DNA from 2 places in the Mesorhizobium sp. ISC25 genome. Region 1 is predicted to be linked to the other one. Evidence: predicted binding sites of a transcription regulator. Region 1 holds the regulator's gene; the other holds the start of a gene.
What was found. Region 1 encodes LexA, which represses DNA repair genes until DNA is damaged. Its sites were predicted from a motif close to TGTTCNNNNTGTGTTCNG; they were not measured.
Positions count from the first base shown of each region.

Region 1 (4,804 bases):
CTCCAGCTCTCGCATCAATCTCAAGTGACAGCCGCCTTGATGGCGAAGCGCGCATCCTTCCACGCACCGGTGCGCAGGATGTCCTCAAGCACTTCGACGGCCTGCCAGACATCGGCATAGCCGACATAGAGCGGGGTGAAGCCGAAGCGCATGGTCGATGGCGTGCGAAAATCGCCGATCACGCCACGTTCGATCAGCGCGCGCATGATCTGGTAGCCATGCTCATGCATGAATGAAATCTGGCTGCCGCGTTTTTCCCCGTCGCGCGTGCTTTCGAGCGTGAGCCCGTAAGTGCCGCACTTTGCCTCGACAAGCTCGATGAACAGATCGGCCAGCGCGATGCTCTTCTTGCGCACCGCCGTCATGTCGATATCGTTCCAGATGTCGAGCGCGCCCTTCAGCGTGCGCATCGACAGGATCGGCTGGGTGCCGCACAGAAACCGGCGGATGCCGGTGCCGGCCGCATAGCCTGGCTCGAAGGCGAAGGGCCGTGCATGGCCCCACCAGCCGGTGAGCGGCTGCTGGATGTCGGCAAGATGCCGCTCAGCCGCATAGATGAAGGCAGGCGCGCCCGGTCCGCCATTCAGATATTTGTAAGTGCAGCCAACGGCAAAATCGGCCTTTGCCTTGTCGAGCTCGACTGGCATCGCACCGGCGGTGTGGCAGAGATCCCAGACGATCATCGCCCCGGCTTCCTGGGCCCTGCGCGTCAGCGCCGGCATGTCGCGCAGTTCGCCCGACTTGTAGTTGACGTGGTTGACCAACACCACGGCGGTGCGTTCGTCGATCAGCTCCTCGATGCTCGGCGCGTCGACCCCCGAGAGGCGCAGCAGCGTATCTTTTCGCGTCGAAACCACACCCTCAGCCATGTAGAGGTCCGTCGGAAAACTATCGCCCTCGGCGACGATGACCTGCCGCTCCGGCCGCATAGCCATGGCGGCGTGCAGCAGCTTGTAGATGTTGACCGACGTCGTGTCGCAGACCACCGTCTGGCCGATCGCGGCACCGATCAGGCGCCCGAGCTGGTCGCCAAGTTCAAGCGGCATGTTGAACCAGCCGGCCGTGTTCCATGCGCGGATGAGATCATGCGACCATTCCTCGGTCGCGGCCTTGTACAGTTCATCGAAAGCGGCACGTGAAGCAGCTCCTAGCGAATTGCCGTCGAGATAGATCACTCCTTGCGGCAACACAAAACGGTCGCGCATCGCGCGCAGCGGATCTGCGCCATCCATCGCCTTTATGGCCGCGAGATCGGGAATTCCTGTCATGATTTGCCTGCTCCCCCAAAGATCCAACGCAACGCCGGACACGCATCGACTGTTCTTCCATTACCAGGTAGCGCGCAGCAAGGCTCCACCAGCGAGAAGCAGCCTGACCAGGCGGTGGAAACCAGGAGTTTAACCCGAGGTTGGCGTTTTGAGTTCGTTTCGTTCACGGTGCATTGACCAAACCATACAGTCGATACGGGTTCACTTCCGTGCCTTTTGCCGACCGACGGCCGATGCCAGTGGCGCATTCTAGGAAGCCAGAAGGGCGCAAACGACAGCAGAATCAAGGCGATGAGGCTCGCGGCGGGTGAAAATGCGGTACCCCGGTAGGGGACGTCGTTTGTTTCCCGAGCCTTAACGCATTCATTAAACTTTAAACAGTTGCGGAACACAACTGGAACAGATAGTGTTTGTTCTGGGTTTGTTTTTCTGATTCTGTTGGGGGTCGCTATGCTGACACGCAAACAACACGAACTGCTTATGTTCATCCACGAAAGGTTGAAGGAAAGCGGTATTCCGCCCTCCTTCGACGAGATGAAGGAAGCGCTCGACCTGGCTTCCAAATCGGGAATCCATCGGCTGATAACGGCGCTGGAGGAACGCGGCTTCATTCGCCGTTTGCCCAACCGGGCCCGTGCGCTGGAGGTGCTGCGCCTGCCTGACTCGATCGCCCCCGGCCTCAATGCGGCACGCAAGTTCTCGCCGAGTGTCATCCAGGGCAGTCTTGGGCAAGGTGCCCCTCGGCAGGGCAAGCCGACATCGTCGCGCGTCCCTGCAGCCGGCAATGACGACGATGTCGTCGCCGCCGTTTCGATCCCGGTGATGGGCCGCATCGCCGCCGGTGTGCCGATCGATGCCATCCAGCACCAGACGCATTCGATTTCGGTGCCGCCGGATATGATCATGGGCGGCGAGCATTATGCGCTCGAGGTCAAAGGCGATTCGATGATCGAGGCTGGCATTTTCGACGGCGACACGGTGATCATCCGCAATGCGGATACGGCGAGCCCCGGTGAGATCGTGGTGGCACTGGTCGACGAGGAGGAAGCGACGCTGAAGCGGTTCCGCCGCAAGGGCGCTTCGATCGCCCTGGAAGCCGCCAATCCGGCCTACGAGACGCGCATCTTCGGACCAGACCGGGTCAAAGTGCAAGGCAAGCTCGTCGGACTGATCCGCCGCTACTGAGCTCCGCCCTTGGCGCCGGCTTTGGGTTTGTCGGCCCTGCGGTATGGCGGCAGGCCTCGCGCCGCGCGTGAAAATTTCCGCTGCACGTGCCAGGGCCGGTATGATTTTTCGACGGCGAAACGGATTTCGGGGCGTGTTGCCGCTTGTGGATCGAAATAGATGGCCGCACTTCCCGCGCGCGCCAGTTGCCGTTTGGTGACGACGAGGACCAGCCGGTCGTAGTAGCAGGGATTATGGGCGGTGGCGTCGTCGATGACGATCAAGCTGGCAAAGGCGCAGGCTGGCCGTGCAGTATCGCGGTCCTTGGCTTGCGCGATGATCGCGCCGGATGGATGCCTGGCAAGGCAGAGGCCGTCCGTGCAAATGAACGGCATGCCCGGCGGTAGGTCGGCCGGATCGGCAATGTCGAATTGCGGATCGTTCTTTCCAGGTGTTTCCGGCGCGACGATAGCCTCTGATGTGAGCGCGCGTTTCCAGTTGTCGATGGTGAACTCATTCGGGTGTGCCCGGTTGACCGCGAGTTCACCGCTGCCGATCGGCAGCGCGACCAGCCGTGCGTCCTCCGAGATCAATACGTCGGGTACGCGCGTCTGGGTCGTCGTCAGCAAGCCGGCGAGCGCGAAAGGAAGTGCCGCGAGCCGCAACCAGGTCGTCGCCATGCTGGCAATGACGAGGGCGATCGTCACCAAAAGGACAGATCTCAGCGAAATCAGCCCGACCGCATCGATCGGCGAGCGCTCGGAGATCCACCCGGACAGGGCGATCATCGCCGTCAGCCCCTTGCCCATCACGTAGAGGAAAGGCCCATCCGCGCCGAACGGCATCGCCAGCGCACTGAGGACGGCGAAGGGCATGACGACCAGTGAGACGATAGGCATGATGGCCAGATTGGCGAACAGGCTGAGCGGCGCCACGCGCTGGAAATGCCATATGGCGAAAAGCGCCGTGGCGCTCCCTGCAATGATCGAGGTCATCGCCAGGCCGCCCATGCCCAGCAGGACCTTTCGAGTGGCAAAGCGTAGCGGCGACCGCCGCGGCGGCGGCGTGGTGGCCCTGCCGGCGCGGTAATCGGACCAGCCTGCATAGGCGCCGACAAGGGCCGCCGTCGCGGCGAAGGACATCTGGAAGCTCGGACCAACCACCTCGTGCGGCGACACCAGAATGACGGCGATGGCCGAGATCGCCAGGTTGCGCATGGTGAGCGCGGCCCGGTCGAACAGCACGGCGATAAGCATCACCGCCAGCATGATGAAGCTGCGTTCGGCCGCTACCACAATGCCGGAAAAGACGAGGTAGGCCGCAATCGAAAAAAGCGCGGCGGCCGCGGCATATTTCTTGACCGGCCGTCGCGATGAGAAATCGGGAAACAGCGCAAAGGCGCCGCGTAGCAGCGCCATGATGGTGCCGGCGACCAACGCCATATGCAGCCCCGAGATGGAGATGATGTGGTAGATGCCTGTGCGCCGCATCGCTTCGTTGATCTCCTCGGGAATGCCGGCGCGCACGCCGACGATTAGCGCAGCAGCAATCTCGCCCTCGGCGCCGCCGATGCGGCTGCGGATATGGTCGGCGATGGATTCGCGCGCGTCTTCGATCGCGGAAGAAAGCCGCGCGGCAAGCGGCATGCTGCCCGACGACACGACTTTCGGATTGCCGAGAAAAAAGCCGCTGCCGCCGATACCGGCGAAATAGCTGTCGAAGGAGAAATCATAGCTGTCGGGCCGCACCGGCCCGGTCGGCGGCAGCAGCCGCACATAGCCGGCGATCTCGGAACCGGCGGTCAGCTCAGCCGGTATTTTCATCGCCGAAACGCGGACCCGTTCCGGCATGTAGCGCAGTGTCGGCCTGGCGGTTGAGATCACATCGATCGTCAGCCTGATGCGGCCGCTCGCCATGGGCTCGTACGATACGACGCGACCGGTCAGCCGCGTCGAGATTTCGGAACCGAGCATATGCGTCCCGACACGCCAGGTCTCGAACTTGGCGGCAAGCACGCCAAGCGCGCAGAGCAACGCCACCTTGAAGCAGAGGCGCGTCCTGGGCCATGACCGCGAGACGACGGCACAAAGGGCTGCCAAGGCGACGATAGCTATCGGCTGTGGGAAGGCCGGCTCAGCCGCCATCGCGAAATAAACGACCACCCCGCATGCGAGGAACACCGGCACCAGCAGGAAGGCGACGCCGCGGTCGAGTTCCAGGCCGGCCGCCGAGGTTACGCTGTTGCGGATACGGGACGGTGACGGAAGGCGGAAACGACGGCGTAGGCGCACGATGGGCTCGCCCGCGGGCACGGAAACCGTTGCTGGGTCGCTGGCCGGCAGCGACGGAGCATCGAAGCGCGGAGCGGGCAG
Region 1 covers NZ_CP135441.1:1,139,863-1,144,666, reverse strand. Annotated here, with positions in the region: gene kynU (kynureninase) at 21-1,268, opposite strand; gene lexA (transcriptional repressor LexA) at 1,719-2,453, shown strand; gene RQ479_RS05600 (ComEC/Rec2 family competence protein) at 2,447-4,804, opposite strand, start outside.

Region 2 (4,804 bases), 1.9 Mb from region 1:
AATGACCGGCTCGCCGTGAAACCGGCGGCGCGACGGCGGCGACACGCCGAAGCCGACTTCCATCATCAGCCGCGGCGTGCGCGTCGGCACGGTACCCATATGGAAGCCGAACGGGTCCTCGACAAAGCCGAGACCGGCCTGCCCGGTCAGCGTGACCGGGCTCTGCTCGCCATAGACGCCCAGCACCTCTTCCGCCGAATGGCCGACCAGAAGCGTCAGCTGATGCTTCAGGATGCGGCGGTTGTGGGAGCCGCGGACATAGACATGCGGCCCGGTGTCGGCGTCGACCGGCACCAGGTAGAAAAAGAACTTCAGCATGCGCCAGTCGTCGAGGTCGAAATGGTATTTGCCGAGGGAGGCCATGTTCTTGTCGGCGTCCGAGACGCCACCGGTCGGAAAGCTCCACCAGATGCGGGTGGTGATCAGCTTGGCCTGACTGCCGAGATAGTGCGCCGCGACGTCGAGAAGCAGCGGATCGCGCTGCACGGCGACCGCCGCGCTGCAGTCGAGGACCCGCTCGAAGTAATGGCCGCTGAGGAGCGGACGGCCGAAATGCTTTTCGGCATCGGCGTGTTTTTCGGGCAGGAATTCCAGCCGGCGGTCGAAATTGCCGAAGCATGGCGTGTGCTCGGCGAAGCGGGCGATCTCCTCATGGATGGCGGCCGGCAGCATCAGGCCCGAATAGAGCCCCTCCGTCTGCAGCGCGCCAACGACGGCATCGCGATCGACGCCGGCGAACATCGTTTCACCGACATTGCGCGCCGGCGGAACGGGCTTCGCACCGCGCCAGTGCAGGCGCCGCGCCGGCATCGTGCGCGCCAGCATGAACATCGGCAGCCATGCCGGATTCTCGCGAAGGTCGGAAAGATAGGTCGGAATGCGGGCGGCGATGCGGCGCAGCGTACCGCCGTTGCGTGCGATCGCCTCGAGGCTTGCAGCGCCGGACTTGTCAGGGCTTGAAAGGGTCATCGGGGTCCTCAAAATGTCGAGGGAACAGCATCGACATTAGTCGTCGCCGCTCCGGCACACCCCAAACCCTATTCGCCCATATCGCTGGGAATGGTAACGCCCGGCCAGATTTTGTGCAATGCACAATAAGCGACGACCCGCCAGAAAATTTGCTTGGCCCCCGGACCGGGACGGTAAGCCGTCACTTCCGCGGCGCGACCCAGATCTCGGCGTGGAGCCTCCTGGTCGCCAGACCGCGGGCGATCGCTTCGGCGCTGCGGGCGTTCTTCGACAGCGCTGCGGCCTGACGCTTGCTGATCACCAGGCCTTCGGCGAGAGCGCGATTTCCGGCAAAGACGCGCGACAGGAACGGCGCGCGGCTGCCGCGTGCCCGCGAGAACCGCGCCGCCATGGTTTGCCTGGCGGTATGAGCAACGACCTCGTCGATCCAGCCCTCCCCCAGCCGCGCGCCCGGTTCCAGCAAAAGCAGCCAGTCGCCCTTGGCCTGCCTGATGCCGGCGGCGATGCCGCCGCTGACATAGTGGCAGCCGGCATGTTCGGCGACGCGGTGCGTCTGATCGGTCGAGCCGGTGTCGCAGACGAGAACGTCGCGCACCACGCCCTCGACGGCGCCGCCGATCAGCGAGGCGAGCGTGCGGGCAAGGCCCTCCTCGTCATTCAGGGTTTCGATCAGGACGCTAAGCATGTTTAGCCGAATAGCGGAAAGCGGTGGGCAGCGCCAGTTTTTGCGGCGCACCGCGAGAAAGTTCTTGCTTTGTTCTCATCGATGCGATAGGAATACATTCATGAGCAGAGCGATTCGACAGCGGGCGGACAGTCCCTGGGAGAGGGCCAAAATGGAACAGATCGTGCGTGCCGATATTGCAGCCTTCGGCGCTGGCAGGGCCGAGATAGCGAATGCGATGATCGAGCAGAGCGGCATGCGCGTCCGTCCGGACCGCAATCGCGGCAGGTCGGCGGGCATCAATCCGTCCGGCCGTTTCGAGCCGGTCAGCCGGCATGTGTTCGACGATGGCTGGAATTCGCTGGAAGAGCTGCCGCCGTTCAAGACCGAGGTACAGGTCGAGAAGCCGCGCACCATCATCACGCGCAACGAATCGCCCGACATCTCCTTCGACCGCTCGATCAATCCCTATCGCGGCTGCGAACATGGCTGCGTCTATTGTTTCGCGCGGCCGACGCACAGCTTCATGGGCCTGTCGCCGGGGCTGGATTTCGAATCGAAGCTGTTTGCCAAGCCGGATGCGGCGCGGCTGCTCGACAAGGAATTGTCCAGGGATAATTACCAGCCGCGCACCATCGCCATCGGCACCAACACCGATCCCTATCAGCCGATCGAGAAGCAATACCGGATCATGCGCGAGATCCTCGAAGTGCTGGAGGCGCGCGGGCATCCGGTCGGCATCGTCACCAAGTCGGCGCTGGTGACACGCGATATCGACATTCTGTCACGCATGGCCGAACGCGGGCTGGCCAAGGTGGCATTGTCGGTGACGACGCTCGACCGCACGCTGGCGCGCACCATGGAGCCACGCGCGTCGACGCCGACCAAGCGGCTGGAGGCGATCCGGCAGCTTTCGGATGCTGGCATTCCGGCCTCGGTGATGGTCGCGCCGATCATCCCCGGACTGACCGACCCGGAGATGGAGCGCATCCTCGATTCGGCGCAGGCAGCGGGTGCGCGCGAGGCCGGTTATGTGCTGCTGCGCCTGCCGCTGGAGGTCGCGCCGATCTTCAAGGACTGGCTGCTGCGCCACTATCCCGACCGCTATCGCCACGTCATGTCGCTGATCCGTTCGATGCGCGACGGCAAGGACTACGATTCGGAGTGGGGCAAGCGCATGAAAGGCTCCGGCCCGTATGCCTGGCAGATCGGCCGGCGCTTCGAGATCGCTGCCAAACGGCTCGGCCTCAATGCCGAGCGGCGCTCGCTGAGGACCGACCAGTTCGTCCCCGCAGCCAAGGCAACCGAGCAGCTGATGCTGCTGTGACAAAGCGTCTCGCGCCAGCCGCTTGAAGCGGCCGCAGCAGGCGAAAAGTCCCGTCCGGCCTGTCCTGTCCCCGGGCTTCCGACGGTAACCCTCCGGGTCCGGTGCCCCGCCCGACCCGGAGGGGACTTGCGGAGAATCGGAGCCGATGCGAACCTCGCCGCACCATGGCTCGCCCGCGTTCCGATTCTCCGCTTCTCTTCGAAATCGTCGAGAAACCCGACTTCTCGTTCGAGACGAGGGCGATGGCCGAAGGCCTTTGGCCGGTGGCTGGGATGGACGAGGCCGGCCGTGGCCCGCTCGCCGGGCCGGTGGTGGCGGCAGCGGTGGTGCTCGATCCCGCCAACATCCCCGACGGCCTCGACGATTCCAAGCGGCTGACGCATTTGCAGCGTGAGGCGCTGTTCCTGAAAATCCTCGGCTCCGCGCTCGCCGTATCGATGGCGTCGGTCAGCGCCGAAGGCATCGATGCCTCCAACATCCTCAAGGCCAGCCTGGAGGCGATGCGCCGTGCCGTGGCAGGCCTGTCAATCCGGCCGAAGCTGGCGCTGGCCGACGGCCGCGACGTGCCGCCTGGCCTGCCCTGCGAGGGCAGAGCGCTGATCAAGGGCGACCAGCGCTCGCAGTCGATCGCCGCAGCCTCGATCGTCGCCAAGGTGATGCGCGACCGCATGATGTGCGGCTGCGGCAGCCATCATGCGCATTACGGCTTCGAGTTGCATATGGGCTACGCCACTGTGCGCCATCGCACGGCGATCGATCTGCATGGACCAGTGGCGCGGCTGCACCGCGCCTCCTTCGCGCCGTTCCGGTTCGGCGGCACCGAGGTGCTCGAGGAAGAGGGTTTTTCGGGCCTGGATTGAGCGATCCGGCCAGGCGTAATCTCCCCCTTGAAGGGAGATGGCCGGCAGGCCAGAGGGGGTCGCCTCGCGTGAAGCGCCAACCTTCTCTTTCATCCCACATGGCGTCGCGCCAGGACGTACCGACCCCTCTGTCGCCTTCGGCGACATCTCCCCCTCGAGGGGGGAGATTTGCGCTCTGCCGCTTTCGCTAACAAAAAAGCCGCCAGGTTTCCCAGGCGGCTTCGATGAATTTCTCGACGAAGTCGCTTAATTCAGCTTCGACTTCAAATCCTGCAGCGAGGCGTTGAACAGGTCGGCGCCGGCCTTGGCGTCCATCTTGCCGGCCAGCAGCGCGCGCGCGGCTTCGACCGCGATATCGACGGCGCTGGCGCGCACTTCGCCGATCGCCTCGCGCTCGGCCTGGCCGATCTTCTGCTCGGCCAAGGCGGTACGCCGGGCGACATAGTCCTCGGTCTTCTTGTGCGCCTCGGCGGCAAGCATGTCGGCTTCGCGCTTGGCGGCGGCGACGATGGCTGCGGCCTCCTGCTCGGCTTCCTTGCGCTTGCGCTGGTATTGGCCAAGCAGCTGCTGGGCCTCTTCGCGCAACCGGCGCGCTTCCTCGAGCTCGGAGCTGATCTTGTCGGCCCGCGCATCGAGCGCCTTGGCGATCATGCCCGGCACCTTGATGTAGATGGCAATGCCGAGGAAGATTACGAGGGCGACGGTTGCCCAAAGCGTCGCGAGAGATGTGGCGTCCATGATGCGCTCCTCACCCGGCCACGGATTTGACGGCGGCCGCGATTTCGGCCTTGCTGGCCTTGCCGCCGACAAGCGCCTCGACGATGGCCGAAGCGGTGTCCTCTGCGATGGTGCTGACTTCCTTCATGGCGTTGGCCTTGATGGAAGAAATGCGCGCCTCGGCCTCGCCAAGCTTCTGGTCAAGCGCTGCCTCGATCGTCTTGCGGGCAGCTTCGGCTTCCGCCTTGGCCGCATCGTTGGCCTGCT
Region 2 covers NZ_CP135441.1:3,002,423-3,007,226, forward strand. Annotated here, with positions in the region: gene RQ479_RS15035 (hypothetical protein) at 1-969, opposite strand, end outside; gene RQ479_RS15040 (glycosyltransferase) at 1,151-1,654, opposite strand; gene RQ479_RS15045 (PA0069 family radical SAM protein) at 1,806-2,960, shown strand; gene RQ479_RS15050 (ribonuclease HII) at 3,125-3,820, shown strand; gene RQ479_RS15055 (F0F1 ATP synthase subunit B) at 4,067-4,558, opposite strand; gene RQ479_RS15060 (F0F1 ATP synthase subunit B) at 4,569-4,804, opposite strand, start outside.
Region 2: a site for LexA is predicted at 1,714-1,731, ahead of RQ479_RS15045 (PA0069 family radical SAM protein). Genes of this name have one in related genera too.